Regions from separate parts of the Paenibacillus sp. S33 genome, predicted to be linked through region 3. Evidence: predicted binding sites of a transcription regulator. Region 3 holds the regulator's gene; each other region holds the start of a gene.

Region 1 (10,025 bases), 800 kb from region 3:
TATTGTCCCAAGTATGATTTCCCATCGTAATCCCATGAACGCCCCAATCAAAAAATTCTCTGGCGATGGCTGGGGTAATTCCTCTTCCCGAAGCCGCATTTTCTCCGTTCACGATAATAACATGCGGGTTGTATTTTGATTTTAGCGAAGGGAGATTCTCCCTCAATGCCTTTCTGCCTACACTGCCGACGATGTCTCCAATAAATAATACGTTGATAGAAAGCCCTCCCTAGTCTGCCTTACATAATGAAAAGTGGCCCTACAAGCAGCGGCCACTTTTCATTGAAATGCTTTTATTTTGCGTATTCTACCGCACGGGTCTCGCGTATGACAGTAACCTTGATATGTCCCGGGTAGTCCAGTTCATTCTCAATCGTTTTCGTAATATCGCGGGCCAGTCGGAATGCTTCCGCATCATCAATTTTCTCTGGCTGTACCATGACACGAACTTCGCGTCCGGCTTGAATCGCGTATGATTTTTCAACGCCTTCAAAAGATTCGGAGATGCGTTCCAGCTTCTCAAGACGACGGATGTACGTCTCTAGCGTTTCACGCCGCGCTCCCGGTCTTGCTGCTGACAGGGCATCTGCCGCCCCAACCAGCATGGCGATCACTGAAGTCGCTTCGCAGTCGCCGTGATGTGAAGCAATGCTGTTGATGACGACCGGGTGTTCCTTGTACTTCTTCGCCAGTTCCACGCCAATTTCAACGTGCGATCCTTCCACTTCGTGATCCAGCGCCTTCCCGATGTCATGCAGCAATCCTGCCCGTCTTGCCAGTACAACGTCTTCGCCCAGTTCCCCGGCCATCAGACCTGTCAAGTATGCAACTTCCATCGAGTGCTTCAATACGTTCTGTCCGTAACTCGTACGGAACTTGAGACGTCCCAGGATCTTGATCAAATCCGGATGCAAGCTATGCACGCCCACCTCAAAGGTGGCCTGCTCACCATACTCACGGATTCGTTCGTCCACCTCTTTACGGGATTTTTCCACCATCTCTTCAATACGAGCCGGATGTATCCGTCCGTCCGCTACGAGCTTTTCAAGCGCAGTACGCGCAATCTCTCTACGAATCGGATCAAATCCGGACAAAATAACAGCTTCCGGCGTATCATCAATAATGAGGTCGATTCCTGTAAGGGTTTCAAGTGCACGGATATTACGGCCTTCGCGCCCGATAATCCGGCCTTTCATTTCTTCGTTCGGCAATGTGACAACAGAAACCGTCGTTTCTGCTACATGATCTGCCGCACAGCGTTGGATGGCCAGTGTGATGATTTCACGAGACTTTTTGTCCGCTTCTTCTTTGGCCTGCTGTTCAATTTCTTTAATCATCTGAGCTGTTTCATGACGAACTTCCTGCTCTACGTTGGTCAGAATAATACTTCTTGCATCCTCCATCGTCAGATTGGAAATACGTTCCAACTCAGTTACCTGACTCTTGTAAATCAAATCAATTTGCTGCTGGGTTTCATCGATTCGTTTCTCTTTGTTGGCCACTTGTTCTTCTTTGCGTTCCAGCGATTCCAATTTTTTATCCAGCGATTCTTCTTTTTGCAGCAATCTTCGTTCCTGTCGCTGAATTTCATTGCGACGTTCACGAGTTTCTTTTTCAGCTTCGGCACGAATGCGGTGGATTTCATCTTTCGCTTCCAATACCGTTTCCTTCTTCAGCGCTTCTGCCTCTTTTTTCGCGTTCTCCACGATTTGCGCGGCAGCTTCTTCCGCACTGGAGATCTTAGCTTCTGCAATAGATTTGCGAATAAAATAACCAATCCCGAACCCAAAGAATAACGCGGCTACAGCAACGAGAACGAACCAGATCGCAGTCATCATACTGTTCACCTCCCCGTTGGTTCCTCCAAGGCATTCCTTGGGACTTTTTGCAATTGTCACATTTACTTTGATCGTCAAACTAAGACAACGACACAAGGTCGTTTCATTTCATATGCACATGCTTTCACATGTACAATTCCGCCTGGCATAGCGGCATCACTTGTTATTTGGCGATGAGAACTCACCCATGGATTCCGCTTTTTTGGAAGGAAAAAGGGCGTTCCACAAGTATCGTTTCATATATATTTTATTATTTGACAAATGGCATTGTCAAGGGAATGCAAACATTAGTAGACTACCATGCAGCTTTCCCTGTAATAACTAGCTCATCCTATCCGTTCATACTAGCCAAAGGTTCAGCAGCCGTTTAGCAACTATTCCTCCCACTGCAACAATTCCTCGTCATCTGAAGCAACGTCATGCTCGGCCGCAGTGAGATGATTGACCACTCGGCGTGTCATATCCCCCGAATATCCGCGTCTCATGAGAAAAGGGTAGGTTTTCCTTTTTTTCTCCATTATATCACCACGTATCTGATTCCATTTCTTACGTCCGACCGTCAAAGCGCTCTCCCACTCCTCATTATCGGTGATCTCACCTAACGCTTCGCCAATAGAGGCTTTAGAGATGCCCTTCTGACGAAGTTCTTGCCTAACCCACATCTTCCCCTTACGTTGGCTAGTTATGCGCTGCCTTGCCCATTGGCGGGCGTATAAATCATCATCTACGAGTTGTTCCCTTTGCAGTCGAACCATTACTTCGTCAATAACAGACTGATCCAGTTCTTTTTGTAACAAACGTTGGGCAATTTCCTGACGTGTGCGAGGCTTTCGCCCCAAATAGCGAAGCGCAAGTACATAAGCCTGTTGCTTTTCATCTGCCAGAACGATATCTTCCAGTTCTTTTTTATCAAATGACGTTCCTTTGAACATATTGTACTTGATCATTACATCTTCTAATACAGACAGCGAATACGGACCAAAATGAATGATATACCTTCCACGTTTGCGTCCCTGTCCCTGCTCTACCCTAGTAATCATCAATTCCTCATGATCCGGAAAAAGAGAAATCCCTTGTTGCTTATTTGCTTCCGAAGTGTGTTCATCTTCATCGTCCAACTGCAATATATTTCCCTCACTTTGAAATTCACGAAAGCAGCCTTTGAACACCTGCTACGCAAAGTTAGATTCCGCTGACAAAGCAGACTTTAAGTTGATGCAAAAATGCCCTGCACAACTGTGCAGGGCATCAGGATCATGCTATTCAAACGGACGGTGCCATAACCCTGGCCCCAGTTCACAAACCAGGATTCACCAAGCTTTATTCAAGCTCCAACAATTCCTGTTCTTCCTTCGCTTGCTGTGCCAACTCTTCTTCTGTAGGCGGAGCAACCGTCGTAATCAAATTGCTGGCCACCCGAATTTTTTGTTCGATCGTACTAGCAATATTCGGATTTTCCTTCAAAAATTGTTTAGCATTCTCACGTCCCTGACCAAGGCGCTCACCTTCGTAGGAATACCAGGCTCCGCTCTTGTCGACAATGTCATGCTCCGTACCGATATCGATCAAGCTACCTTCTTTGGAAATACCCTCACCGTACATAATATCCACCTCAGCCTGACGGAAAGGAGGGGCAACTTTGTTCTTCACGACTTTAATACGTGTGCGGTTACCCACAATGTCGTTACCCATTTTCAAACTTTCAATACGACGAACATCCAAACGTACCGTAGAGTAAAACTTCAAGGCACGTCCACCTGGTGTTGTTTCAGGGTTACCGAACATAACACCTACTTTTTCACGTAGCTGGTTAATAAAAATAGCAATGGTTTTCGACTTATTAATAGCTCCAGAAAGCTTACGCAATGCCTGAGACATCAAACGTGCTTGAAGACCAACGTGGGAATCTCCCATTTCGCCTTCAATCTCTGCCTTGGGCACAAGTGCCGCTACGGAGTCAACAACTACAATGTCTACTGCTCCACTACGTACAAGGGCTTCGGCAATCTCAAGCGCCTGCTCTCCTGTATCTGGTTGCGATAGTAACAACTCATCAATATTGACACCCAGCTTGCTTGCATACGACGGATCAAGCGCATGCTCGGCGTCGATAAAGGCGGCTTGTCCGCCTGTTTTTTGCACCTCTGCGATAGCGTGAAGAGCTACTGTCGTTTTACCGGATGATTCCGGTCCGTATATTTCAATAACCCGGCCTCTTGGAAAGCCGCCCGTTCCTAACGCAATATCCAAAGCAATCGAACCACTGGGGATCGTTTCCACTTGCATATGGGTAGACTCACCCAACTTCATAATGGAACCTTTACCAAATTGCTTTTCTATTTGACGGAGCGCCATATCCAGCGCAGCACGACGATCTGACAATAAACTCACATCCTTCATTGTTTGTACTTTAATAATACCTTGTTTTGACACGCTTGCCAAGCATTTTTTCGAACATACATTCGTTTTTTTTATTCGTACAACTCTCTTCTATAATTACACCTGTCTCTTAAAACAAAAAAAGAACCGCTGGCAAAAGGCTTTGCAACGGTTCTTCCGATAAGATGATTATACCATGAATATCTATCTAAAACAACTCTACGAGTCACACTGTACATAGATGTTTAAGAGAGTTTCTCGTTCTCTACCAGCCTGCGCCACAATCTGTACAGGATTGCTTTGACTGATCGCAGTCGGATTGTTTCACGGTTGCCACTCAGTTTCAGTTCATGTACTTCCGTTTCCTTGTCGCGTTCAGCAATGCCAATATACACTAGACCGACTGGCTTCCGTTCGGAATACCCAGGCCCGGCTACACCGGTAACTGAAAGTCCAAAATCGCTATCCATGATCATTCTCGCCTGCTCTGCAAGCACAAGGGCTACTTCCTTACTCACTGCGCCTGGCGCATGGTCCCCTTCCAAATAATCATAAGGCACGTTGAGTAACTTCATCTTCATTTCATTGGAATAGCACACGATGCCACCTTGAAACATAGCAGCACTGCCAGGTATAGAAGTAATCTGTTCCATCAGCATTCCACCTGTACAGCTTTCTGCCGCACTCACCGTGAGTTCGCGTTTGGCCATTAGATCTACGATAACCTTCTCCAGCGCAACATCCTCGCTTGCATACATATACTCCGAAAGACGCTGCTGAATTTCTACTTCCGTAGCTGTCAGCTTAATTAATGCTTCACTTTCGCTGGCCGCCTTGGTGGATATACGGATCGTGACTTCCCCTTCCTTGGCATAAGGGGCAATCGTGGGATCTGTCTGGGATTGGATTAGATCTAACAAATGGGTTTCAAGAGCTGACTCACCGATCCCTGCAAATTTTAGCATTTTCGAATAAATTGGCATTTCCTCACCGCTCAATGCCTGCTGAAGCAACCAAGGTTTCGCCTGGTTTGCAAACATGGGTTTGAGTTCCTTAGGCGGTCCAGGCAAAACTACATAAAATTTACCGTCCTGTGCAATCGCGTCGCCCACAGCTAGCCCTGTCTCATTTTCAAGCGGAGTAGCACCTTCAATAGAAAGCGCCTGCCGGCGGTTATTCTCGGTCATTTCTACCCCACGGTTACGGAAAAATTGATCTAGCTTGTCCATTGCAAGACGATCTATGTGCAATTTCCGCCCCAATACAGCCGCTATCGCCTCTTTCGTCAAATCATCCTGAGTCGGCCCCAGACCGCCGGAAAACAAAATAATATCCGCACGCTTCTGAGCAATTCTTATCGCTTCCTGAAGCCGATTTATGTTATCGCCAACCACAGTCTGAAAATATACATCGATTCCAATTGTAGCCAGCTCTTGTGACAAATATTGAGCATTTGTATTCACTATTTGTCCGAGCAATAACTCTGTTCCTACTGCAATTATTTCAGCTTTCATCAATTCTTCCTCCTGTACTGCGAATATTATGGGAATTATATAAAGAAACAGCAATAAGTTTAGTCCCTATTGCTGTTTCCATAAAATTTATCCTGTTAAACTTTGGAGGAGCTCAGCAAATGGATATTTTTCACGAAATAATCAATACCCGAATAAATGGTGATCAACACTGCTGCCCATATCGCTATTAAATCAAACGGTATACCAAGAAAAACAAACGGGAAATTATTAATGAGCAGCGCTACAATAGCAACGATCTGGATGATCGTCTTTAATTTGCCCCAATTGCTTGCAGCAACCACAGACCCATCCAGTAAGGCAATCTGACGCAGCCCCGTAACCGCAAACTCACGGCTAACAATCACAACGACAATCCATGAATCAATTTTCCCCATTTCTACCAAGGAAACCAAAATAGCGGTTACCAAAAGCTTATCAGCAAGGGGGTCCAACAGCTTGCCCAAATTGGTGACCATATTATTTTTACGTGCCAAATATCCGTCAAGACCATCCGTGCTGGCTGCTACAAGGAAAATGATAGCCGCAATCAGCTGATTATACGGCAGCTTGAAAGCTCCGATCTCAATCGGCGGCGGATAAAAATCAAAGTCCACCAGCAAAGCCAGCATCATTACCGGGATAAGGCAAATCCGCGTTATTGTAATTCTGTTGGGTAAATTCACAACACACTCTCCCCTGATTATCGTACTTGATTACAAATGGCAGTTTACGGATTAAATTCAATCCTATGTAAATCGCTTTCGATGAGCGCTATACACCTGAATTGTCTGCATTTTCGTTACAAGTATAATATGGCGCAAAACGCATGTCAAAATAACCTGCCGCACATCAAGCAACGTTTTTTCCTACAAAATATATGAGGGAAAACGGCTTTATTTCATGTTTGTAAATTGAAGCTCCAATGGCAAATCAGCTTTACGTAGCAATTGAATAATCGCCTGTAAATCATCCCTGTTTTTTCCGGTCACTCGGATTTGATCACCTTGAATCTGACTTTTGACTTTTAGCTTGGAGTCCCGAATAAGAATATTAATTTTCTTGGCATTATCCTGATCGATTCCCTGCTTAAGCGAAAGACGCTGACGCACTGAACCTAGAGAAGCGGGTTCCAATTTGCCATACTCCACATTTTTAAGGGACAGACCTCGTTTGGCCATTTTAGATTGCAAAATATCAATCACCGCATTCAGCTTGTACTCGTCTTCCGATGCAATCGTAAGAGCTTCTTTCTCAAGCTTGAGGCTACTTTTGCTATCCTTGAAATCAAATCGTGTTTCAATTTCACGCTCCGTCTGATGAACCGCATTTGTTAACTCCTGCATATCCATTTTGGAGACGATATCAAATGAATTTTCTGAAGCCATCGTTTCACTTTCCTTTCCACAACAAAGTTCAATATCTAATTATAGGCTAGTCATTTACAAAAATCCAATAATCGGTTGACTAAAAAGGCGTTTTTGCCAGTTTTCCTGACAAAAACGCCTTTATTTCAATTATGGTCAAAATATCTAATTATGGCTTCGTGTTGGAGTTCGGAACATATCCAAAAGTCCAAGCACAATGTGAGCAAGACCAAAGCCCAGTATGCCATAGCCCCATGCATTCGGTGTCAGATAATAGCCCAGTAAACTGACAATGATACCGAGCCCAGTCACAATCCAGCTGACGGTCATAACGTATACACCTCACTTTTCGGAAAATGAAATGACTGCCTTTCCAGGAATTACAGTCATTAGTATTTCCTTGCACCAAGGCGTTTATTCACCATCAGTAGTTGTAGAATCTGTACCACTTTGTGTTGAATCCGTACTGCTACCTGTCATAGAATCTGCAGGTGAACCCGTCACTCCTGCACTCGTTCCGGTCGAAGAAGCTTCTCCTTGCTGGATCAGTACACGTGTAGTCGATTTATTGTCTGTTATCGGTTGACCTGCTACGGAAATATCTGTGGCAGAAGACCGTCCTGATTTGATATATAAACCTTCCGGTCCAATATCGAAAGACATGGCATCTCCACTTTTAGTCATACCGTAGCTCAGCTTTTCTCCACGGGAATTTTGTCCCTTGTACACTTCAAGCCAGCTTTCACCCGTAGCTTTAATATCAACCTTGGCTGTGGCTCCCGTTGCACTGGAAACTTTGAAAATCGTCGTCTTGCCTTGCTTGCCGTCCTGTGCCACAGTTACACCTTGTTGTGGTGTAGTCGTATCCGGCTGCTGTCCAGTATCTGGAGTAGTAGCATCCGTATTCCCCGTACCATCTGGCTGAGTTTGTCCGGTTTGCCCCGCATCAGGAGTCTTCCCACCAGCACCATTTGGAGCCGTCGTTTGACCATTGTTCGGCTGTGTCGTAGTGGTATCAGGAGTAGACGTGCTTGGCGTTGTACTTGGTGTTGTAATCGGCGTTGTGTTTTCTGCTGTTTTTGGAGTTGAATGGTTGTTGCTCACCCAATAAGCATAAATAACCCCAACAATGAGAACTAGAAAAAGCCACATTAACGCTGTAGGCAACCATTTAAGATTACCAATCGTGGCGGGACGGCTGGAGCGTTTCTGTGTAACAGGCTCCATGACTGCTTCCGGCTCAGGTTCAGGCACATTGCTTTGATGCCCTTCCAGAATCTCATCGGGGTTTAACCCGACCGTTTCAGCGTATGTTTTAATAAAAGCTCTGACATAAAAGCTTCCCGGCAGCACTTTGTAATCGCCCGTCTCAATGGCTTCCAGATAACGTTTGCGTATCTTCGTCATTTCCTGAACATCGTCAAGGCTCAATCCTTTTTGCAGCCGGGCCTCCTTTAATTGCTGACCCAGTTCTGACATGTCATCATCTCCTTGTATAATTACGCTTATTTAAAGATCTTCTGTATAACTGGCTGTAAAGGTATCATAAATAATTTCCTCAGCCGGATTATTGCGAAGTTCAATAATGATATTGAAATCTTCAAAGCTGTATCCTGATTCACGTACAAATACATCAGGATGCTCAATCACTTTAGTACTTGGCATGCTCATGATTTCCTGAAGCAGGTGATAATGTCTTTCATTTGACCGAATTGTACTGACAATACCATCAATAATAAACACATTGTTTGGGTTCATTTCTTCTTCAGAGAGCTGACTGCGCACCGTCTGTCGTAGTAACGTTGAAGACACAAAAGTCCAACGCTTCATTGCGCATACACTACTGGCAATAATGGATTCCGTTTTGCCCACACGCGGCATCCCGCGAAGACCGATCACCTGATTGCCGTCCCTCTTTAATACTTCACCCAAAAAATCGACCAGCAACCCAAGCTCATCGCGTGTAAAGCGAAATGTTTTACGATCATCTGAATCCCGATCGATGTAACGGCCGTGTCTTACTGCCAATATATCAACCAGTCTCGGAGCACGTAAGGCCGTGACTGTAATGTTACTCGCTTTTTTTAACGTGTCTCCGAGAATGCGTATTTTCTCGTCATCGTCCGTTTCAAGCAACATCCCCCGTCTTTCGCCTTCAACACCGTTGATTGTCAGTATATTAACCCCCAGAATACCAAGCATGGAAGCAATGTCTCCCAGCAGTCCGGGTCGATTTTTATGTATCTTGTACTCCATGTACCACTGTTTCGTTTCTTCCGTCACGTTAGCACCTCATTCACATTCAAACCGTCAACAACTCCAAATCAAAGCATTATTGTATCATAAAATAACATCTTTCGACAAAACCAATTATTGAAATTCGATAGGCTACATTGTGTTGTAAGCCTCAATCACGTTTATGATATATAAATTACAATGGAATTACAAGAACAGCTCTGTAACCATTACAGAAAAGCCCCCATAAGGGAGCTTTTCATGTTGGTTCCTACTTATGCGTTGCTCTTAGCCAATTTAACCATTAGCCGGGCGATGGTGTGACGCTCGTCCTCATCGGCAACTCCCCACAGTTCTTTCAGTGCGCGGTTGGAGTGGTTGGCTGGATCGACCTTCTCATCCAGAAAATCACCGATTTCATAAGCAAGCTCTGAAATGGTATCTTGGCTGATTCCCAGCTTCTCCGCTTGCTCTACACGCTGACCAAGGAACTTTTTCCAAACATCAAAATTCTGAACAACTGTTGACATACTTAAATCCTCCTTAGATGATTCAGATTTAAAATCAACAGTTATAATATGCTCTTCTCAGACGCTTACTATACTGGTGGATTCCTCCAAGCGCTATCCCTTAAGTCACCCATCCTCCATTAGGACTTATGACCTGGCCATTAATATAACCTGACTCAGGAAGCG
Region 2 (10,025 bases), 680 kb from region 3:
AACAGTTATTTTTAGAATGAGGATTTTGCAAAATCCAGGAATAGGTGTGAGAGAGAATGCAGCGTTATTTTATTCCGGCAGAGCAATTTCTAGAAGATCACGTGATTGTCGCGGGTGAGGACGCGCGGCATATCGCTAAAGTCATGCGGGGCCGTAGTGGTGACAAAATTATAGTTAGTGACGGGGTATCTAAAGAAGCGCTGGTTGCTTTGGATACGATTGAGCAGGATCATATTACGGCGACGATTATTGAGCCGCTGAAGATGACCTCAGAACCACATGTGCAGGTCACCATCGCTCAGAGTCTTCCTAAAGGAGACAAGATGGAGACGGTGATGCAAAAATGTACAGAAATCGGAGCAACCGGGTTTGTACCGTTTTTGTCCGAGCGTACGGTCGTGCAGTATGATGCCAAAAAAGAAGGCAAGCGACTGGAGCGTTGGCGCAAGATTGTGAAGGAAGCGGCTGAACAAAGCCACCGTAACCGGATTCCAGAAATTAGCGCGCCCATGACGTGGAAAGAACTTCTGGCTTCTTTTGCTGGGTATGATTTGATATGTTATTGTTATGAAAAAGAGCAGGGTAAACTGCTACGGGATGTAATCCAGCCTTTGGCAGGACAATGGGCGTCGACGGACATGCCGCGTGTTCTGCTGGTGGTAGGCCCGGAAGGCGGCTTTACTGAAGCGGAAAGCCTGGAGGCCGAACAGGCCGGGGCACAGTCTACAGGACTGGGAAGACGTATTTTGCGTGCGGAGACCGCAGGAATGGCTGCATTGGCATGCATTTTATATGAGACAGGAGAAATGGGAGGGGTTTAATATGCCGTCAGTGGCATTTTACACATTGGGCTGTAAGGTAAACTTTTATGATACAGAAGCGATCTGGCAGCTGTTTAAAAATGAAGGTTATGAACAGGTGGACTTTGATGAGCAGACTGCTGATGTCTATCTTATTAATACATGTACCGTTACGAATACCGGCGATAAAAAGAGTCGTCAGATTATTCGCCGCGCGATTCGCCGGAATCCAGATGCCATTGTGGCAGTGACGGGCTGTTACGCTCAAACTTCTCCTGCCGAAATTATGGATATTCCTGGCGTTGATCTCGTTATCGGGACTCAGGATCGGGACAAAATCATTCCGTTCGTGCAGGAAATTCAAGGGACGCGTCAACCGGTTAACGCCGTGCGCAATATTATGAAAACGCGTGTATTTGAGGAAATGGATGTGCCTGATTTTGCTAATCATACTCGGGCATTTTTGAAAATTCAGGATGGTTGCAATAACTTCTGTACCTTCTGCATCATTCCGTGGTCGCGGGGTCTATCCCGCAGTCGCGATGCCGCCAGCATTATTGCACAGGCGTGTCAATTGGTACACGCGGGCTACAAGGAAATTGTGCTCACAGGTATCCACACTGGCGGTTATGGTGACGACATGGAAAACTATGACCTGTCTGATCTGCTGTGGGATCTGGAGAAGGTGGAAGGGCTGGAGCGTATCCGTATCAGTTCGATTGAAGCCAGCCAGATTGATGAAAAAATGCTTGATGTGCTGAACCGTTCCACCAAGCTGGTTCGTCATTTTCACATACCGCTTCAGGCGGGGGATGACACTGTATTGAAACGGATGCGTCGCAAGTACACGACAGAAGAGTTTTATAACAAAATGCTTATGATTCGCAAAGCAATGCCAGATGTAGCGATTACAACGGACGTGATTGTCGGCTTCCCTGGGGAGACGGATGAAATGTTCCGCAATGGCTATGAGCTGATGAAAAAAATCGGTTTTTCGGAAATGCACGTGTTCCCGTACTCCAAGCGCAGTGGAACTCCTGCGGCGCGTATGGAGGATCAGGTGGACGAAGACGTGAAAAATGCACGAGTGCATGAGCTGATACAACTGTCAGAGCAAATGCAACTGGCGTATGCTGAGAAGTTTGTAGGTCAGGTGCTGGAGGTCATTCCGGAAGTTGCGCCGAAAGGGACCGAAGATAGCGGCATACTCCATGGATATAGTGACAATTATATTCAACTGGCGTTTGAAGGTACTGAGGATCTGGTTGGCAAGGTATGCCGCGTGAAGCTGACGAAGGCAGGCATTAATGAAAGTGAAGGCCAATTGGTCCGCGTACTAGAGAATGGGCTGCAAACAGCTCTGTAAGAACAAAAAAAGCCTGAACAGGCAATAGAGATGGCAGACAAGGATTTCGCCTTTCCTTACAGAGAGGACGGAATCCTTGTTGCGCAAGGAAGGGAGATTACAGGATGGCAGCAAAAAAGGAAATTTCCGCAGGCGGCGTTGTGTTTCGCAAACAGGGGGAGCAGCTTGAAATTCAGCTCATTACTGACCGATATGGCAAGGTATCCTTGGCTAAAGGGAAAATGGAGTTGGGAGAAACAATCGAACAGACGGCTTTACGTGAAATTCGCGAGGAAACAGGGTTGAACGGGCGGATTATCCAGCATGTAGATATGATTGCTTATACGTATCAGCATCCAGAATTTGGGGAAGTAGATAAAGAAGTACATTATTATCTCGTAGAGGCACTGGATGGGGATTTACAGGCACAGATCGAAGAAATTAAAGGAGTTGCGTGGCATACGCCTGAGGAAGCATGGCGTCTCCAGCGCCAGGGTGGATATGACAATAATGATGTCATTTTAAGCAAGGCGCTGTCCATGCTAGGAATTAATGTTTGATTCTGTGGGGAGATATACGATCCTCTAAACGCGTCCACACAGGTAGATAGCAGAGAGGCAAGACCAGCAGAGAGCTAATAACGTTAAACAGAGTTTGGGCATGGGCTACCTTGGCTCCGGGCTCGGTAGATATCCAGGCAGCGGCCATCTCCAGACCAGGGATCAACGGCATAAAGAGCAAGGCTCCGCCGACGTTCAGCAGCACGTGGGACCAGGCTACAAATTTGCCGGACACGCTGCCGCCAACAGCGGCAATCAGGGCGGTTACGCAGGTGCCTACATTGGAGCCGATGACGATGGCGATCCCCACATCGGCTGGCAAGGCTCCAGCAGCGGCAAGGCTAATCGCCATGCCAATGACGGCTGCGCTACTGTGAACCAGCGCGGTCAGGCAGGCTCCAGCAGCGAAGGCCCACCACATGTTGGCTGCAGCGTGATCAAGAAACCAACGGAATAGTCCGGCCTGCTCAATCCAGGGTCCGACCGACTGCATCACGCGAATACCCGCCAGAATCAGCGAAAATCCAGCAAAGACGAGGCTGATATATTGTACAGCCTGCGGACGGCTGAGCCCATTGGAGCCGGATGAAGCTCCGGCAGACTCATACTGGCGGCTGGGGACAGCTTCACCCCATAGGACGGCAGTGCTCCAGCAGAGCAGTGAGCCGCAGAGCAGCGGAACAGCCAGCTTGCCGAGCTGGAGCCCCATCAGCTCGGTGGTCAGGCAGGTGCCGATATTGGTGCCGAGAATGATGCCGAGCGTGCGGCCGTAGGTCAACAGCCCGGCGTTGACCAGTCCGATCGTTAGCACCGTTACGGCGGTGCTGCTTTGCAGCAGGGCGGTAATGCCTGAGCTGAACAGCATGCCCCGCCAAGGGGAAACGGTGGCACGGTTCAACCAGCGGGTGAGGAAGGGGCCGGCCAAATGCCGGAGGGCTGCTTCCATCAGCTTCATCCCGCCCAAAAAAATAAACAGCCCGCCGCACAACGGGAGTATAACATGTATAAACACGGGCATAGCCCCCTTTTCTAGGTGAAAATACTTATGTAACAGCCTATGATCTACCGAGGACAGCCATGACAAGCATGGCCGAGCTGTTTTTTTATAGAACGATAATTTTTGTAGTATCTTCACAAGCTTTACAAGCGTGACGTCGATATCCAGGCGGGCAGTAGCGAAGCGGATCATTTGAATCTGGAAAAGCAACAGCGATCGTAAGATCAAATGATCCGCGGAGCCGCGCCCCTATCGAACAACGTTTTAACACTTTGAGTAATCCAAGAATGGGAGTGAAGGATTTTGCCTTCAGTAATATTAGAACGCAGCCGTAAAAAAAGGCTGGAGCACGCACACCCTTGGGTGTTTAAAAACGAAATAGCCAAGATCGAAGGGAACCCAGAGGCAGGCGATTTGGTCAGCATCGTTAATCATCAGGGGCGTTATTTGGCGACAGGTTACTATAATCCGGCTTCACAAATTACAGTACGTGTGATGTCCTACGAGCCGCTGGAAGCAATGAATCAAAACTTTTTTGCCCAACGCTTTCGCAAATGTCTGGAGCACCGCCAACGTTTTGTGACCGGGGGAGACGCTTATCGGTTGGTGTACGGCGAGGCTGATTTTTTGCCTGGACTGATTGTAGATCGATTTGGTGATGTGTTGGTCGTGCAGTTGTTAACGCTTGGCATGGATCGGCGCAGGGAAGAAATCAGGGATGCGCTCGTTGAAGTATTGGGTCCTGTTGGTATATATGAGCGCAGTGATGTATCCATCCGAGAGCTGGAAGGATTGGAACAAACAAAGGGTCCTTTGTACGGTGATTGCCCGCGTCATGTGGTGGTGACGGAAAATGGGCTGCACATCAAGGTTGATATTGTAGAGGGCCAGAAGACGGGTTATTTTTTTGACCAGCGTGAAAATAGAGCGGCCATAGCACCGTTGATGACAGGTTGGGGAGCACGTAGTGGAATTACGCTACAAGAAGTAGCTGCAGACTCAGGAGATGCGGGCACGACGGTCTTGAAGCCAGTGAATAAAAGTGGTAAGGTTGTTGAATTCCCATTCTGGGATGGCGCAACCGTATTGGAATGTTTTTCACATACGGGAAGCTTTACGCTCAATGCATGTAAACATGGTGCTAAAAAAGTAACTTGTCTTGATATTTCTGAGCATGCGATTGAAAGTGCGCGGGATAATGTCAAGCTGAACGGTTTTGAGGAACGCGTCGAGTTTGTCGTCGACGATGCTTTTCAATATTTGCGCAATCAAGTGAAAGGTGTAGAGGAACGCAATGCACGAGCCGGGGGCAAAGGAGATACATCCAAGCCGCTGACAGCAGGTGGCGGACGCACCTTTGATGTGGTCATTCTCGATCCGCCAGCCTTTGCCAAAACAAAGAACGCTGTCAAAGGAGCTACACGTGGATACAAAGATATCAACCTGCATGGGATGAAGCTTGTCAATGAGGGCGGCTATCTGGTGACAGCGAGCTGTTCGTTCCATATGCGGCCAGATCTGTTTTTGGACACCATTAAGGAAGCGGCGGCAGATGCCGGCAAAATCCTTCGTCTGGTAGACTGGAGAGCGGCTGGTAAGGACCATCCTCAAATTTTGGGTGTGGAGGAAGGCCATTACTTGAAATTCGCCATCTTTGAGGTGCGCAGCCGGACACAGCTTTAGGTTTCATACAAAGTCAAAGTCAATCGCCTTTTTGGTGATTAAATAGGTAAAATAGACTCATTTTAGGTATAAATCAGTCCTGTAGAGAAGGCATGCACCAAGCCAACCTGCGGGACTGATTTATTTTTAGGGGGAGGATGAATTGCTACAACATGGCAAACGTACGTTCTTTTCTCCCTTGCCTGATATGCTATACTGTTTAATAGAATGTTGTTCGTTGGAAAGGAGGCCGCATCATGTCGGTCCGCTTGTTGATTGGCCGCTCTGGCAGTGGTAAAAGTACGTTAATCCGCAATGAAATGACGTCTATGTTACGCGAGGAGCCGCTAGGTAAGCCTATGCTGTTACTTGTACCGGAGCAATCGTCATTTGCTTCTGAGCATGCGTTACTTACAGAAGCCGGAAACGGTATTCAGGGGTCGGTGCGCGCCCAAGTGATGGGATTTCATCGTCTTGCCTATTTAGTTATGCAGGAAACCGGGGGTTCAGCACTGGTGCCTGTAACGGAAGAAGGCAAGAAGATGCTTTTATATAAAATTATTCGTCGTCGCAAGGATGAACTGAGCTTGTTTAAGGATTCGGGAGACCAGCTCGGCTTTGTGGATCGGTTGAATACATTGTTTACGGAGCTAAAGCAGTATGGAAATGATACTCGGTCTGTACCCGAGCAACTGGAGCGAATGAACGCTGTGGGAGAGTCAACTCCGATTTTGCGCGGCAAGCTCAAAGATATCAGTCTAATCTACGAGGATTTTGAACGAGAGCTGACGCTTAAATATATAGACGGTGAAGATACGTTGCGTATGCTGGCAGAACAGATTGCGGAGTCTTCCCTTGTGCGTGGAGCAGACATTTGGATGGATGGCTACCGTAGATTTACACCACATGAATTCAAGGTGGTGGAGCAACTTATGCTGCATGCCTCTTCGTTGACGGTGGCGCTGACTTGCAACCGTAGCTACGAGAGCGGACAGCTTCCGCATGAGTTGGATTTGTTTCATCCTTCGGCGGCTACGTATGTAAAGCTCAAAGGAATGGCAGACGAGCTGATGATAGAGACGCAGACACAATTACTGCGTCCTGATCCGTTGCCGAGATTTAAGGAGCGTCCGGCATTGGCGTATTTGGAGGCTAACTTTGAACATCGCACAGGGTTACGGAATCAGGAACAACGGATGCGGCTGCAGCAGCTACGAGAGCAGTGGACAGAAGAACAGCCGGAGGGCATAAAACTGTACACTGCGGCGAATCGCCGTGCAGAGCTGGAAGGGGCTGTACGCGAAATGCGCCGTCTGGCCCGAGATGAAGGCGCGCGTTACCGGGAGATGGCTCTGTTTGTACGTCATATTGAAGATTATGAGCCATGGGTGGAACCGATATTCAAACAGTATGAGGTTCCAGTATTTCTGGATCAGCGAAGAAGTGTATTACATCATCCTTTGGTGGAATTGATTCGGGCTTCGCTGGATATCGTGCAGCGGCGTTGGCGATATGAGGATGTATTCCGTGCGGTCAAAACAGACCTTCTACTGCCGCTGGACGGTCGGGTGAGCCGCGAGGAGATGGACCGTTTGGAAAACTATGTTCTGGCCTGCGGAATACAAGGCAGCCGTTGGACAGATGGTCGGCCGTGGCAGGCTGTGCCCAGCTTGTCATTGGAGCTGGAGGAGCAGGAACGGAACCGTAGGCGGGATGAAACGTTGGATTTGATGGAGCTGTGCCGGGATGTGATCGTTACGCCTTTACGTGCGTTTGAGAAACGTGTGGGCAAGGCACGAACTGCACTTGAGAAGTGTGAAGCGGTATATCTGTTACTGCAAGATGCAGAAATCGGCCACAAGCTGGACGCCTTCATTCATCAGGCAGAGGAAGCAGGAAAACCTGAGCAGGCGAAGGAGCATCGTCAGGTATGGGATGCAGTGCTTGAACTACTGGATCAAATCGTCGAAATGATGGGTGATGAGAGGCTGGATACCTCTTTGTTTGCGGGTGTGCTGGAAACGGGATTGGCCGAGTTCCGTATGGGACTTGTTCCGCCGGCTCTGGATCAGGTTCTGGTCGGAAACACGGACCGTACGCGTGTATCCGGTATTCAACATGCCTTTGTGCTAGGTATGAACGAAGGTGTGATGCCGGCTGTGTTCCATGAGGACGGTGTGCTGAATGAGCAGGAGCGTATGGCACTAAACGAACAAGGCGTAGAGCTGGCGCCGGATATGATAAGACGTCTGTTGGACGAACGTTTTCTTGCTTATACGGCCCTTACCTCAGCCGGTAAAAGCCTGTGGATGAGCTATGCAGTGACTGATGAAGAAGGCAAGTCATTGTTGCCGTCTGAGTTAGTACGACATGTGCGACACCTGTTTCCTAGTCTGGACGAACGTCCGTTGGCTGGATACCCTTTGCCTGGGGATGCTTGGACGACGCAATGGGAGTATGCTTCTCATCCGTCCGAGGCTTTGCCGCAGCTCATTGCGCAATTACGGCATTGGCGACGTGGCGGTGACATTTTATCTCCTTGGTGGGAGGTATATAACTGGTATGCAAGCCAGCAAGGGCGTGAGAAGGACAAGCTGCGTCAGCTGTTGACCTCACTTTTTTATGAGAACCATGCCGAAATGCAGAAGGAAACGAGCCGCCGTCTGTACGGTAGCAAGCTGCGTACCAGCGTATCTCGTATGGAACGTTTTGTGGCATGTCCATTTTCGCACTTTGCCTCTCACGGTCTTCGTTTGAAGGAACGTCAAATGTATCGCCTGAAGGCCCCGGATATCGGACAATTATTCCATGCAGCGCTTGGAGAGATGGCGATCAATCTGCGTAAACGCAATGTCAGCTGGGGCAGTCTCAGCACCGAGGAATGCCGACAAGAGGCGGAAAGTACAGTGGAGCGTTTGGCTCCTCGTCTGCAAGGCGAGATTTTAATGAGCTCCAAGCGGTATGGCTACATTTTGCGCAAATTGAAAGACATCGTGAGCCGTGCTTCGTTGATTTTAGGTGAACATGCGCGAAGAGGTAGTTTTGAGCCGATTGGGCTGGAGTTGGACTTTGGACCGGGTCAGCAGCTTCCTCCGTTAAGCTTCCGGTTAGATAACGGCGTTGTGATGGAAATTGTCGGACGGATTGACCGTGTAGATGTGGCAGAGGGAGAAAAAGGGTTACTTTTGCGTGTCATCGATTACAAATCTAGCCAAAAGGATCTCAAGCTGCATGAAGTGTACTATGGCCTATCCTTGCAAATGCTCACCTACCTGGATGTGCTGCTGAATGCGGCGGAGGAATGGTTGGGCGAGACAGCTTATCCAGCGGGTACCCTGTATTTTCACGTCCACAATCCGATGTTGCAGTCGCCTAACGGTCTTAGCGCAGAACAGGCCCGTCAGGAGCTTTTGAAACGTTTTAAGATGAAAGGATTATTGCTTGCAGATCGGGATGTAGTTGGACAAATGGATACAGCATTGGACAAAGGATATTCCTCTATTTTACCTGTTGCGGTGAAAGCAGACGGCAGTTTTTATAGCAGTGCTTCGGTTGCTTCGCCGGAACAGTGGGACAGCTTGTTAGCCTCGGTGCGTAATAATATTCGGACGATTGGCACACGGATGACAGAGGGCGATGTAGCCATTGAACCTTATCGAATCCAGCAAGAGACGGCTTGTACCTTCTGTTCTTTTAAGCCTGTTTGTCAATTTGACGACAGTCTGGAGGGCAGTGGCTACAATCAATGGGGTAAACCCGGTAAGGATCAAATCTGGAATCTGCTGGGTCATACACAGGAAGGGAAAGGAGGAATGGACCAATGATAGGCACGTCAAACACTAAAGACATGCCGAAGCCGGAAGGCAGTATGTGGAGCGATGACCAGTGGCGTGCCATTTCGGAATCGGGTAACAACATGCTGGTCGCGGCAGCGGCAGGGTCAGGTAAAACAGCGGTGCTCGTAGAGCGTATTATTCGTAAAATTGTCGATCCCCAGCTTGGCTTCAGCGTGGATCGGTTGCTGGTAGCAACCTTTACGAAGGCTGCAGCCGCCGAAATGCGTCAACGGATACGCGAAGCGTTGGAACGTGTGTTGGAACAGGAACCGGAAAGTGAGCATGTACGCCGCCAGCTGTCGTTGCTGAATCGGGCCTCGATTACAACGCTTCACTCATTTTGTATGGAGGTCATCCGCAGGCATTATCAGGCCATTCCTCTTGATCCTGGTTTTCGGATTATGAATGAGCATGAGACAGAATTGCTGCGTCAGGAGCTTCTAGAAGAACTGTTTGAGGAGAAATATGAGGCTCATGATGAAGGCAGTACATTCCGCAGACTGGTCGACTGGTTTAGTGGAGAACGCACCGATGATGCAATGTACGTGCTTGTTCAGCGGTTGTATGATTTTTCTCAAAGTCATCCTTGGCCAGAACATTGGCTGCGGGAGACAGCGGCAGCATTTCGTGTACAGGATGTAGCCGCTTTGGGAGAGACTCCCTGGGTTCGCAGCATTTTGGCGGATGCCGTACTTTCTTTGCGCGGAGCAGCGAGCTTGCTTGAACAGGCGCATGAAACAGCTATGCAGCCCGGCGGTCCTGCACCTTATGCCGTAACGCTGCAAGAGGATGCGACGATGGTGAAGGGATTGCTGCAAGAGCTGG
Region 3 (10,025 bases):
GTTTGAGCAAATTCACACCCACACCGAGGATGAAATCCGTGCCATTGTCGCTGGTAAAGGCATCTTCATCATTAAAGGCCCTGAAGAGATCGGCTATTTTAACGTAGAGCTTTCACCGGGGGACGTTATCTCCGTACCTGAAAATATACCTCACTTCTTCACTTTAATGGAGAATCAAAAGATCGTCGCAATCCGATTGTTCATCGAAGAAAATGGCTGGATTGCCGAACCGTATGAAGACCCAACCTTCATTAAAGCATAATTACGAGTTTATCCTTGTGTGAATAAAAAAACTCCCTCTGCTCTGTGGTCAAGACCCCATTTTATAGACACTGAAAAAAGCCCCTAGGCTATAAGCTGCTTCCGATACTCTTTCGGAGGCAGCTTATTTAACTTTCGTTGTGGTCGACACTGGTTGTAAAATTGGATATATTCTTTTATTCTCCTTTGTGCCTCGTCCATATTTCGGATATCATAGGGGTAGAGCCCTTCCGTTTTGAGATGCGAGAAGAAGCTCTCCATCGAGGCATTATCATAACAATTGCCTCGGCGAGACATGCTGATTCGGGCGCCAACCTTTGGCAGCATGTCATGGTACGCATGGGACGTGTACTGGAATCCCTGATCGCTGTGAACGATGAGGCCAGTCACGTCTTTTTGCTGTTTCCAGGCTTGTCGAAACGTCTGTAAGACCAGTTCGTTATCATTTCTATGGCTCATCTGGTACGCGATAATTTCGTTATTGAACAAGTCTTTAATCGCAGACAGATATAGCCAGCAATCACCCACACGATATTGCGTAATATCTGTGACCCATTTTTGATTTGGTTTGTCCGCCTTGAAATCCTGTTTTAGCAGATTTTTCGCCACACGACCTTCCGTAGAAGAAGCATAATTGCAGCGATGCTTCCGACGAATTTGTGAGCGGATCCCCAAGACCTGCATGAGCCGGAGTACCTTTTTATGGTTCATCCAGACTCCATGATCGTGCTGCAAAAATAGTTGAATTTGGCGATAGCCGTAGACTCCGTTATACTGCTCATACACTTTCTTCACAAGTGCTTTCGCGTCCCGATCTCGATCTGTTTCTCTCCGTTTTAAGAAGGCGTAATATCCACTTCTGGAGACTTTGAAAAGCGTACACAGTTTGCTAATAGGATAGTCTTTCGCAGCTTTCTCAATGGTTATATATTTGTGTGCTTCATCTCCTGTATCCAGATTTCCAAACACTTTTTTAGCATGTCATTTCCCGTCTCAGCTTCTGTACATACCTATCCTGGTCGATATACTCCTTACGCCGTCCTCGTTGGTCCATAAGTCCGAATTCACCGAGTTCCTTGTACTTCCGCATCCATTCTTTCAACCGATGTCGATCTGCAATCCCGAACTTCTCCATGAGTTTACGATATGTCCAACCTTCTTCGATATGAAGCCGTATGGCCTCTACTTTGGTTTCAAACGTATATTCTTTAAACTTCTGTCCTTTTTTCGCTGGCATAAAAAATGCACCCCCTAGAAATACATCGGATAAACCAGGGGTTTATTCCAATGTCTATTCTAAGGGGTGCACTTCACTGTAACAATCGAGCGAAGGGAGTTTTTTTAATACTCGTTTCTAAAGACTATGGATTTCTTACTTTAACGATTGAATAATTCCGTCCAATTCAGACAGATGCTTGATTTCGAACTTCGGCTTGATCTCTGTGGTATTGGTTTTAGCGTTCCGGTTCACCCACACCGAGTGTACACCTGCTGCCAATGCTCCTTGAATATCAGTCGTCAGCTTATCTCCTACCATTAAAGCATGTTCAGGCTCAATACCAAGAAGCCCCAAAGCATGCTGAAATATAGACGGATCAGGCTTGCCTCGACCAAAAGAACCTGAAATGACAACATGATCAAAAAAAGGAGCTAATTGAGGAACTCCATCCAGTTTCTCCTGTTGTAGATCAGGGGAGCCATTTGTCAGCAATAACAGTTTGTAATGTCCCTTCAATTGTTCTAGAATCTCGAACGTTTCTTCATATACATGTGGACGCGCGCGTCTTTCCGAAGCAAATTGGGTAGCCAGCTTTTCCGCCAACTTCTCATTATCTATCCCTAGTTGCTGGAGTCCTCTGCGCCATGATTCCTTTCGATAAACAGGGGCCAACTGTTCCAATTGGCGGAATTCAGGTTGCTCACCTGCTGTAAAATTCGCCCACAATCCTTCAAACGGGTTAATGCCGATCATTTGAGTAAAACTAAAGGTTTCATAGGATTCATACAAAGCGCGTGCTTCCTTACGTACCGCTTCCTCCAGAGTTTTCGGATCAACGCCTGCTTCACGGGAGCCTGTTTGGCATGCTGCATCAAATGCCTCTTCTACACTACGTTCATCCCATAAAAGGGTATCATCAAGATCAAACATTACCGCCTGAATCGTCATCTGAATTATCCACTCTCTTTCCACAGTATATGTACACCTATTTGCTCGGTTAAGTATTTGAATCGTTATGTGTGCCCATATTAAGCAAGCGGCCGCAGCATGTTATATGAAATAACATCATACGGCCTTTGTTAAAGAGCTACAGGCTAAATCAGTTATTTCTTGTCCACCTGTATCTGATTGGATAGCGCAAACTTCTCAAGTCGCTCTGCAATGGCATCCGTGTCATAGCGACCTAATGATTTTGTGAAAATGAAATTACCGCCCTTACCTTTTCTTTCAACGGTTACGTAACCCTTTTCAATCTTGATGGCTTTCATGTCCCCTGCCGTCATTGGACGTTCTCTACCACCTTTCAGCATATAGATAGTATCCTTTCCCACTTTCAAATAAGGACGACGGATGAAAAAGATAACAGCCAGCATCAAGTATAGGCCGAATACAAGCCAATCCATCCCTCGCATACCAGTTTTAGTCAAAAAGTAACTCATAAGCATGTACAATACAGAAAGACCAGCCAGCATAATTGGCACAGTAATGTTACGACCACGGAAAATATCCATTGCAGAACCTGCGCCGTTAATGGTTTGAATGCCTTGCTTTTTGCGCGATTTATTTAAATGCGCTGTGTTTTTGCGTACTTTTCTTTCAAATGATCGGGCCATCTCTCAATTCCTTCCCAGATATATTACAATAAAACAATTGCCTCAAAGCTGATCTATATAGATACCGAGAACGGTACCTAAAACAAAAGGCAAATTGCAGGCTTGGGCGCTTTAACAACATTAATGCTTCAGCCCGTCATTTCCCTTCGATGTATCATCGTCCACAAATTCAATCGTTTCAAGCTGCTGCCGAAAATTACGGCGAATGTTACCTAAATAAATTTCCCGAAGATTGGCGCGCTCTGTGGCTTCCTCTTCCGTCAAACCCTCGGATTTTGCTTTGCGCGCTAATTCATTGATGCGCTGTACCAAGCTGTCTATATCCAAATTGTGTCCCCTCCATAAAAGCAAAGATATAATACACTTTGACATGTAGAAAAGAGCTTGTCAAGGCTCCCGCATTACGCTCCCTGACAAGCTCTAATAGTCTATAGGTCAGAAGTTAGGAAGCTTGAGTACCTGACCTGCCTGTACTCCCCGATCCTCTAAACCGTTAATCCGAACAATTCCTTCTATATATACCCGTGTATCCATTCGTTCCGGTTTATGATTTGCGGCAATCTCCCACAACGTATCTCCAGGTTGTACGGTCAGTTTAGTCACTTCTCCCTTGGAAGCTGAGGGTGCCGCGAAAACCGTAAGTACACCTGCCCCTGCAATCCAAGCAACAATCACTAAAATAAGAAGCTTAAGTAAAAGACTATTAGTAATAATTTGCATAAAATGCGCTCTACCCTCTTTTCGGGTCTCCTGCAAATTTTCTGAATTCATCGGAAAAATACTTTGATAAGTGCTATATTTCATCATTGGCTGCGACCTCCAAACGTTTGTTCTTATGTTTTCACAATATAACACGAACATTTGTTTTGTTCAATAGAAAAGAGAACAAAGGTTCGCGATTATTTTTAGGGATTATTTAGAACTTATGTTTGTACGAACGGAGGTTCTATGCTATAATTTTCCCAAACGTTACTAAATGGGGTTGATACGGTATGTCTAAGATTTCGAGCCGCCAGCAGGCCATTCTTGAATTTATCCGCAATGAAGTGCGTCTAAAGGGATACCCCCCTTCTGTACGCGAAATAGGCGAGGCTGTCGGATTGGCCTCCAGTTCTACGGTTCACGGTCATTTGGATCGTTTAGAGAAAAAAGGACTCATTCGACGCGATCCTACAAAACCACGGGCTATTGAGTTACTCGGTCAAGACGAATCGGATAACAGCAACTTGATTAATTACTCCATTAGTCGTGTCCCCGTCGTCGGCAAAGTAACTGCTGGCCTTCCTATTACGGCGACAGAAAATATTGAAGATTACTTTCCTCTTCCCCAACACTTTGTTGGTGAGGATAAAATATTCATGTTATCTGTTGTAGGCGAAAGCATGATTGAGGCTGGGATTGCTAACGGAGACTATGTAATCGTACGTCAGCAGCAGACCGCTGATAATGGCGATATTGTTGTAGCTATGACAGATGAAGACGAAGCTACAGTTAAAACCTTCTACAAAGAAAAAGATCATATCCGGCTTCAACCTGAAAACCCAGCCTTTGAACCGCTTCGCCTGACACACGTCAGCATTTTGGGCAAGGTTGTAGGACTCTTCCGGGACTTCCACTGATTTCTCGTTCTTTCTTCCCCGTTATTCTAACCACTAATACAAAACCGGCTGCCTAGGGCAAGCCGGTTTTGTATTGTTATTATGTATCTCACAACTATTTTTTCATTTCAGCAATCTATTCCTATTGTTTCTACTATAAAATCAGCCTCCTCATCTCAAATAATCACCCACTGATCTTGAGCAGCTATACTGTTATGGGCAAAACTAATAGATCTTTCTTTGTTTTAGATAAATATGGTATATTAATTACTCATAGCTCTGTAGGAGGAATTAAATGAAAAAAATTATAATTTCAGCGTTCGTTGTGATATTTATCGCCATAAGCTGTGTAGTACCAACAATGGATCATTTGTATGCAGAAGAGAAATCACACATAACAACCTACGATCGTATTCAGTACATACAAATACTTATCCATTTCAGGTACTTAGAAAAGCAACTCGAAGCTGTAATTTCCGAAAGAAACAATTACCCAGAAGACAGCCAAGAATATAAACAGCTCTCTGAACAACTGAATCATATTCTTGCTCAAGAGGCGTACTACGAGAAAAAACTTAACACTCTTAATAGTAAATAATTTTCATACTAAACTGCATATTATTTATCTACACTATTAGACTCATGCCGACCTGCCTGTAACATTCTCCTGCAATGTAAAGTTGAAATGGCGAAGACAGGTTCGCATGAGTTTTTTTGTTAACCATTAGTAATATAGGTACCAGCTTCTTTTTGCTTTTAATAGATTTATGCTGATACATTACTATCACAATTGACATAGTATATAGCAGACCTAAGCAAAGGAGATATGCAGATGATCAGAAATAGAGTTAAAACGTATAAGCATCGCATCGGGAAAAACAGATATCTGGTCGTTAAAGTCTTTCAAGCCGCAGCTGCTAAAACAGGAAGCGGAAATGCACTAGCAACCAATGCCTTGAATATCAAAATTTCCAAGCGTAAGCATAAACACCACTAAGATTCATCCGTACCTTCATTTCCTTGAAGGGAGGTGATCATATGAGCAGAAGACATTGCAGACGTGATTTGAGAAGAAGAAGATCAAACATCCGTTCGAATCAAAGAGCCGTTGCGCGTGCAAGAGGTAACGCACTGGCTGTTAATCTGTTTAGCGTGAATGATAGACAACGCAGACGTTAATAATCGTTTTCAAGCAAAAGCAGGAAGGATTCTTCCTGCTTTTTTTGTGTTAAACGGTACACCTAACTACTGCTATGAATCGTTGAAGCAAGGGGACGAGATCGTAGAATATCACACATAGTTGAACAGTCGCTACAATTTTGCTCTTTTTATAAATCTAACAGACAGGAAAAGGTGGTTCTCTTTTAGAATAGTGTGCATAGAGAAATTAAACCAGGAGGAGACAAGCCATGATAATTAAAATGTCACTTTCGAATATGGGAGATTTTAAGAAGTCAAATGAGAATAACGGCTTTATTGTGTCAGGAAGGATTATACCTAAATACGAGAACGATAATTGGACATATATAGAAGAAAGTTTCCCCGAACCATATTTTAAACAGTATGAGGATGATGACGTTGACATCAGTTATATTGATGAACAAGGAAAATCTATTTTTTTATATTATGATGAGAACGACTGTGTTGGGCAAATTAAACTTTGTACTAATTGGAATCGCTATGCTCTAATTGAGGATATTGCCGTCGCTAAAGACTGGAGACACAAGGGAATCGGAGTAGCCTTATTGAGTAAAGCAACCGAGTGGGCTAAGCAGAATAACCTTGTTGGTCTTATGCTTGAAACACAGGATGTGAATGTTTTAGCTTGTCGATTCTATGCTAAAAATAACTTTGTAATCGGCGGAGTTGATACTATGCTATATTCTAACTTTTCCACAGCCCATGAAAAAGCGATTTTTTGGTATTATAAGTTTAAGCATTCAAATTAGCCTATCCTTCTGTAACAAGGCTGAATTTGAAATAATACCATCTTGTACGCACACTTTGCGTTGCTACATTTCCCACCTCTCGTAAAATCAAACTGATCAGCAAACAAAGCTCTGCCAACCAATTAAGATTAGCAGAGCTTTTGATTTATTTAGAGTATCCACTTACTTCAAACGTGAGGATGCGATCATTTTCAGCATGTAATCCTTTTCTGCTCTTATCAGGAATCTGAAACTGAACGTCTATATACAATAACAGTTAAAATCCCGCTAATTATAATGACCACTGTAAAAATCAATAACATATTGCTATATAAATAAGCAGATGGAAAATTAATGATTGGTATAAATTTTTGATGAATAAAACGTATTGATAATAAGCCTCCTACAACTGAAATCCCTGTTCCTTCTGATAAAAAGCTTATAAAATTAAGCAAGCTCATTCCTGCGCCAGCTTCTTCTTGTCTTAAACTACTTGAAACAATAGTGGATATTACTGTTTTAATAAAAGAAAGACCACCGAAAACAAAGACTATAATAATAGACATCAGCCAAGGTGTCATTTCAATAAAGAAAGCAGCTATCAAAAAGCTGACGGCAAGAAATGCAACGCCGACTGCTAGCACATGTAAGGAACCTTTCTTATCAACAAGTGCTCCTCCAAGGAAACCAAAGAAAATAACACTCATCGTTCCAGGAAAAATAATTCCACTGCCAATCATTGCGGTACTTAAGTGATGAACGTCTTTCATCATATAAGGGACCATAGAAACAAATCCAGCTACGGTACCAAACATAAGTCCGCCACAAAGGATTCCTATCATAAATGCAGTATTTTTCCCCAATGAAGGATCAACAAAAGGATTGGTTACTTGTCTGATATGCTTTAAAAAGATCAAGAAAAAAAGAATACTTATCACCAGAAAAGAAATTCTGTAAGACGTTGTATACAACATAAACATTACAATGCCTAGAGATATAAGCACGATTCCTGCAATGTCAAGTGAACCCTTTGATATGACTTCCTTTTTCAATAATTTTATCAGAAAGGGAACAGTGACAAACGTTAGAACAGGAAGAAGCAGTAAATGAGACCAATGAATATAATGAGCAATCATCCCACCAATAGCCGGTCCTATCCCTTCACCCATTGCTACGATAGACCCGATGAGGCCATATGCCTTGCCCCTGTTTTCTTTTGGGATATAGCGAGCAACTACGACCATCACAAGTGAAGGAAATGCAGCTGCACCAATCCCTTGTATAAATCGCCCCAAGATAAGTGTTGGATAAAAAGTATGTCCCATAAATCCAATTAATGATCCTATGCAATTCACTATGATTCCAAACAGAAGCAACCTTTTAATACCTAGCTGATCAGATAGCTTTCCGTATACAGCGGTTCCTATAGAAAAACTTAGCATAAAGGCAGTATTTACCCAATTTGTAACGGCTGGTGTTTTATTGAATTCATCAGCAATATCAGGTAAAGAGATATTAAGAACCATTTCATTTAACACACTAAAAAACGAAAGAACACAAAGCCACATTAAAATTTGGTTATGGCGTAAAACAGACTGTGAATAAGGGGTTTTCACTTTTGACCCTCCAGAAATGAGGGTTAACGTAGTTTATAGGGTCAATGATACGCTCCCTCTTTAAATTGTCCCCAATTATATTTATCACACTTCAAATAAAACGCCTCCCATACCTATTTTTTTCATTCTACCACCTTATCTAGAATGGGAAAAGATGTAATTATATATACGAATGCAACAATCCATGAATTACAATTTTAAAGTTTTTTCAGATCCCCTTTAAAGTTAATGAAGTAAGTAACGATGTAGCAATATATATCCGATCTTTTCCATCCATTTGTTTTAAATATAAAAAACAAACCACTCCATAAATAAGATACATTCAAGACATGAGTGCAGCCTCCTGATGTGTTATGCGCAAATTATATTCCGAGTACAAAAAATAAGCTCCATATCATTGGAGGTTTAATACAGCGCGTATTTCCATATGAGAAAATGTAATGATCTTTGGGTCACCATTCCAGCCCTCTATGATTACAATATAGAGCGTATATCGCTCTTGTTGTCCCCCTCTTCCAAAACCAGCAGACGCGCCTTTATGTCCACTACACTGCTACCTGTTTTCAACTCCAGTTCCTTCATGTTGGGCCCACGTCATTGCTCAGTAGAATAACTGTAGAGTATTGGTAGTAGCGTTTTGATATCGGGTAACAAAGCGCTCAACTTCTTTGTTACCTGTCGTTTTCCGTATACTATACAGATCAGAACAATGAACGATAAAAGAGGATACAACTATTGCGCAACAATAGCGGATTAGACGGTTGCCCAAGCGACACTGAACTTTTTCAGAAGTTTACGATGGTGTACGTGAAGCCATGGAAAGAATATGGGGGCGATATTCCTGAGCCAGTAGGATAAGACAAGAACTAGCAGTAAACTTAATGTGTGTATTCCTAAAAGCCTGTGTCGTCCAATGCCAAAAAGGGCTGCCGCAAATGTTTCCTTGAACCAGCATTGTCTTTAAAAACTTGAGCAAATGAGAAATTTACAATAAAATCCGGAGTTCACAACTCCGTTAACCCAGTCTAAACAGACGTATCCCAGCTAGTACCAGCCTCAAACAGCAGGTCATTCACCAGATTGATGCCAAGATGCCAAAGGCTGAGGATAGCTGCCACTTCCGTAAAACAGTTTCCAATTAAGCGTACAATCGCAGCACGTTAGATACATTTAAACTAATCAGGAAATTATCCAAGTAGGGGGAAATAACCATGGCATTTGAAGGTTATAGAGAAGACAAACGAGGACATTGGTTTGACTGGCCATTCCCCTTGTCGGTATCAATACTGTATGTAGATGCGGATGTAGACGTAGATGTAGATGTAGATGAAACAGAAACGAAATGGTACCTCATTGTCGAAGAAGAAAAACATTTGATCCGAATTAGGGATGAAAAGCAAATTGAACTGCTTCATCACTGCATGTATGGAATCTTGTTAAATGACGAGAAGATCAACTGGATTATTGATAAAAATGGCGGTAGATTTACCTATCACGACAGTGTGCAAGATTTCATCAAATTCCAGAAAGAATACCTGGATATATTCTAAAAGCCGTGAACAGTTAAAGGCTCTGCAGACCAATTAAGGTAACAGAGCTTTTAGCTGATCCTGCTTTAGTCCACTCTTTTGATTCTAATTGAATCCATCCATATACTTTTGAATCGGAGTTGATCTTTTGTTTTATCAGAGAAAGGTTCTCATAACTACTGGAACCGTAAAGACTCCCTGTTTTTGGGGCAATTTTTACTGATAACGTATTTTCTATACTCGGTGTATTTTCGTCACTTG

What was found. Region 3 encodes LexA, which represses DNA repair genes until DNA is damaged. Its sites were predicted from a motif close to CGAACATATGTTCG; they were not measured.
Region 1: the regulator LexA is predicted to act here: its motif matches at 4,290-4,303, upstream of recA (recombinase RecA).
Region 2: the regulator LexA is predicted to act here: its motif matches at 5,542-5,555, upstream of addB (helicase-exonuclease AddAB subunit AddB).

What each region holds. Positions count from the first base shown of each region.
Region 1 is NZ_JBSIEZ010000001.1:2,202,706-2,212,730, reverse strand. It holds gene ACWGXJ_RS10500 (TIGR00282 family metallophosphoesterase) at 1-217, opposite strand, end outside; gene rny (ribonuclease Y) at 294-1,838, opposite strand; gene ACWGXJ_RS10490 (regulatory protein RecX) at 2,213-2,962, opposite strand; gene recA (recombinase RecA) at 3,159-4,220, opposite strand; gene ACWGXJ_RS10480 (competence/damage-inducible protein A) at 4,463-5,731, opposite strand; gene pgsA (CDP-diacylglycerol--glycerol-3-phosphate 3-phosphatidyltransferase) at 5,827-6,414, opposite strand; gene ACWGXJ_RS10470 (YajQ family cyclic di-GMP-binding protein) at 6,625-7,116, opposite strand; gene ACWGXJ_RS10465 (hypothetical protein) at 7,261-7,425, opposite strand; gene ACWGXJ_RS10460 (helix-turn-helix domain-containing protein) at 7,510-8,574, opposite strand; gene ACWGXJ_RS10455 (DUF3388 domain-containing protein) at 8,605-9,378, opposite strand; gene ACWGXJ_RS10450 (DUF3243 domain-containing protein) at 9,606-9,860, opposite strand; gene ymfI (elongation factor P 5-aminopentanone reductase) at 9,961-10,025, opposite strand, start outside.
Region 2 is NZ_JBSIEZ010000001.1:3,685,590-3,695,614, reverse strand. It holds gene ACWGXJ_RS16775 (16S rRNA (uracil(1498)-N(3))-methyltransferase) at 57-821, shown strand; gene mtaB (tRNA (N(6)-L-threonylcarbamoyladenosine(37)-C(2))-methylthiotransferase MtaB) at 823-2,166, shown strand; gene ACWGXJ_RS16765 (NUDIX hydrolase) at 2,271-2,705, shown strand; gene ACWGXJ_RS16760 (Na/Pi cotransporter family protein) at 2,695-3,717, opposite strand; gene ACWGXJ_RS16755 (class I SAM-dependent rRNA methyltransferase) at 4,006-5,385, shown strand; gene addB (helicase-exonuclease AddAB subunit AddB) at 5,622-9,188, shown strand; gene addA (helicase-exonuclease AddAB subunit AddA) at 9,185-10,025, shown strand, end outside.
Region 3 is NZ_JBSIEZ010000001.1:3,000,902-3,010,926, forward strand. It holds gene ACWGXJ_RS13700 (1,2-dihydroxy-3-keto-5-methylthiopentene dioxygenase) at 1-262, shown strand, start outside; gene ACWGXJ_RS13705 (IS3 family transposase) at 346-1,230, opposite strand; gene ACWGXJ_RS13710 (helix-turn-helix domain-containing protein) at 1,235-1,498, opposite strand; gene ACWGXJ_RS13715 (HAD family hydrolase) at 1,634-2,428, opposite strand; gene ACWGXJ_RS13720 (hypothetical protein) at 2,584-3,093, opposite strand; gene ACWGXJ_RS13725 (DUF896 domain-containing protein) at 3,214-3,420, opposite strand; gene ACWGXJ_RS13730 (LysM peptidoglycan-binding domain-containing protein) at 3,529-3,897, opposite strand; gene lexA (transcriptional repressor LexA) at 4,086-4,712, shown strand; gene ACWGXJ_RS13740 (hypothetical protein) at 4,987-5,289, shown strand; gene ACWGXJ_RS13745 (hypothetical protein) at 5,524-5,688, shown strand; gene ACWGXJ_RS13750 (hypothetical protein) at 5,730-5,870, shown strand; gene ACWGXJ_RS13755 (GNAT family N-acetyltransferase) at 6,101-6,640, shown strand; gene tet (Tet(L)/Tet(K)/Tet(45) family tetracycline efflux MFS transporter) at 6,859-8,235, opposite strand; gene ACWGXJ_RS13765 (hypothetical protein) at 8,971-9,093, shown strand; gene ACWGXJ_RS13770 (hypothetical protein) at 9,447-9,785, shown strand; gene ACWGXJ_RS13775 (hypothetical protein) at 9,799-10,025, opposite strand, start outside.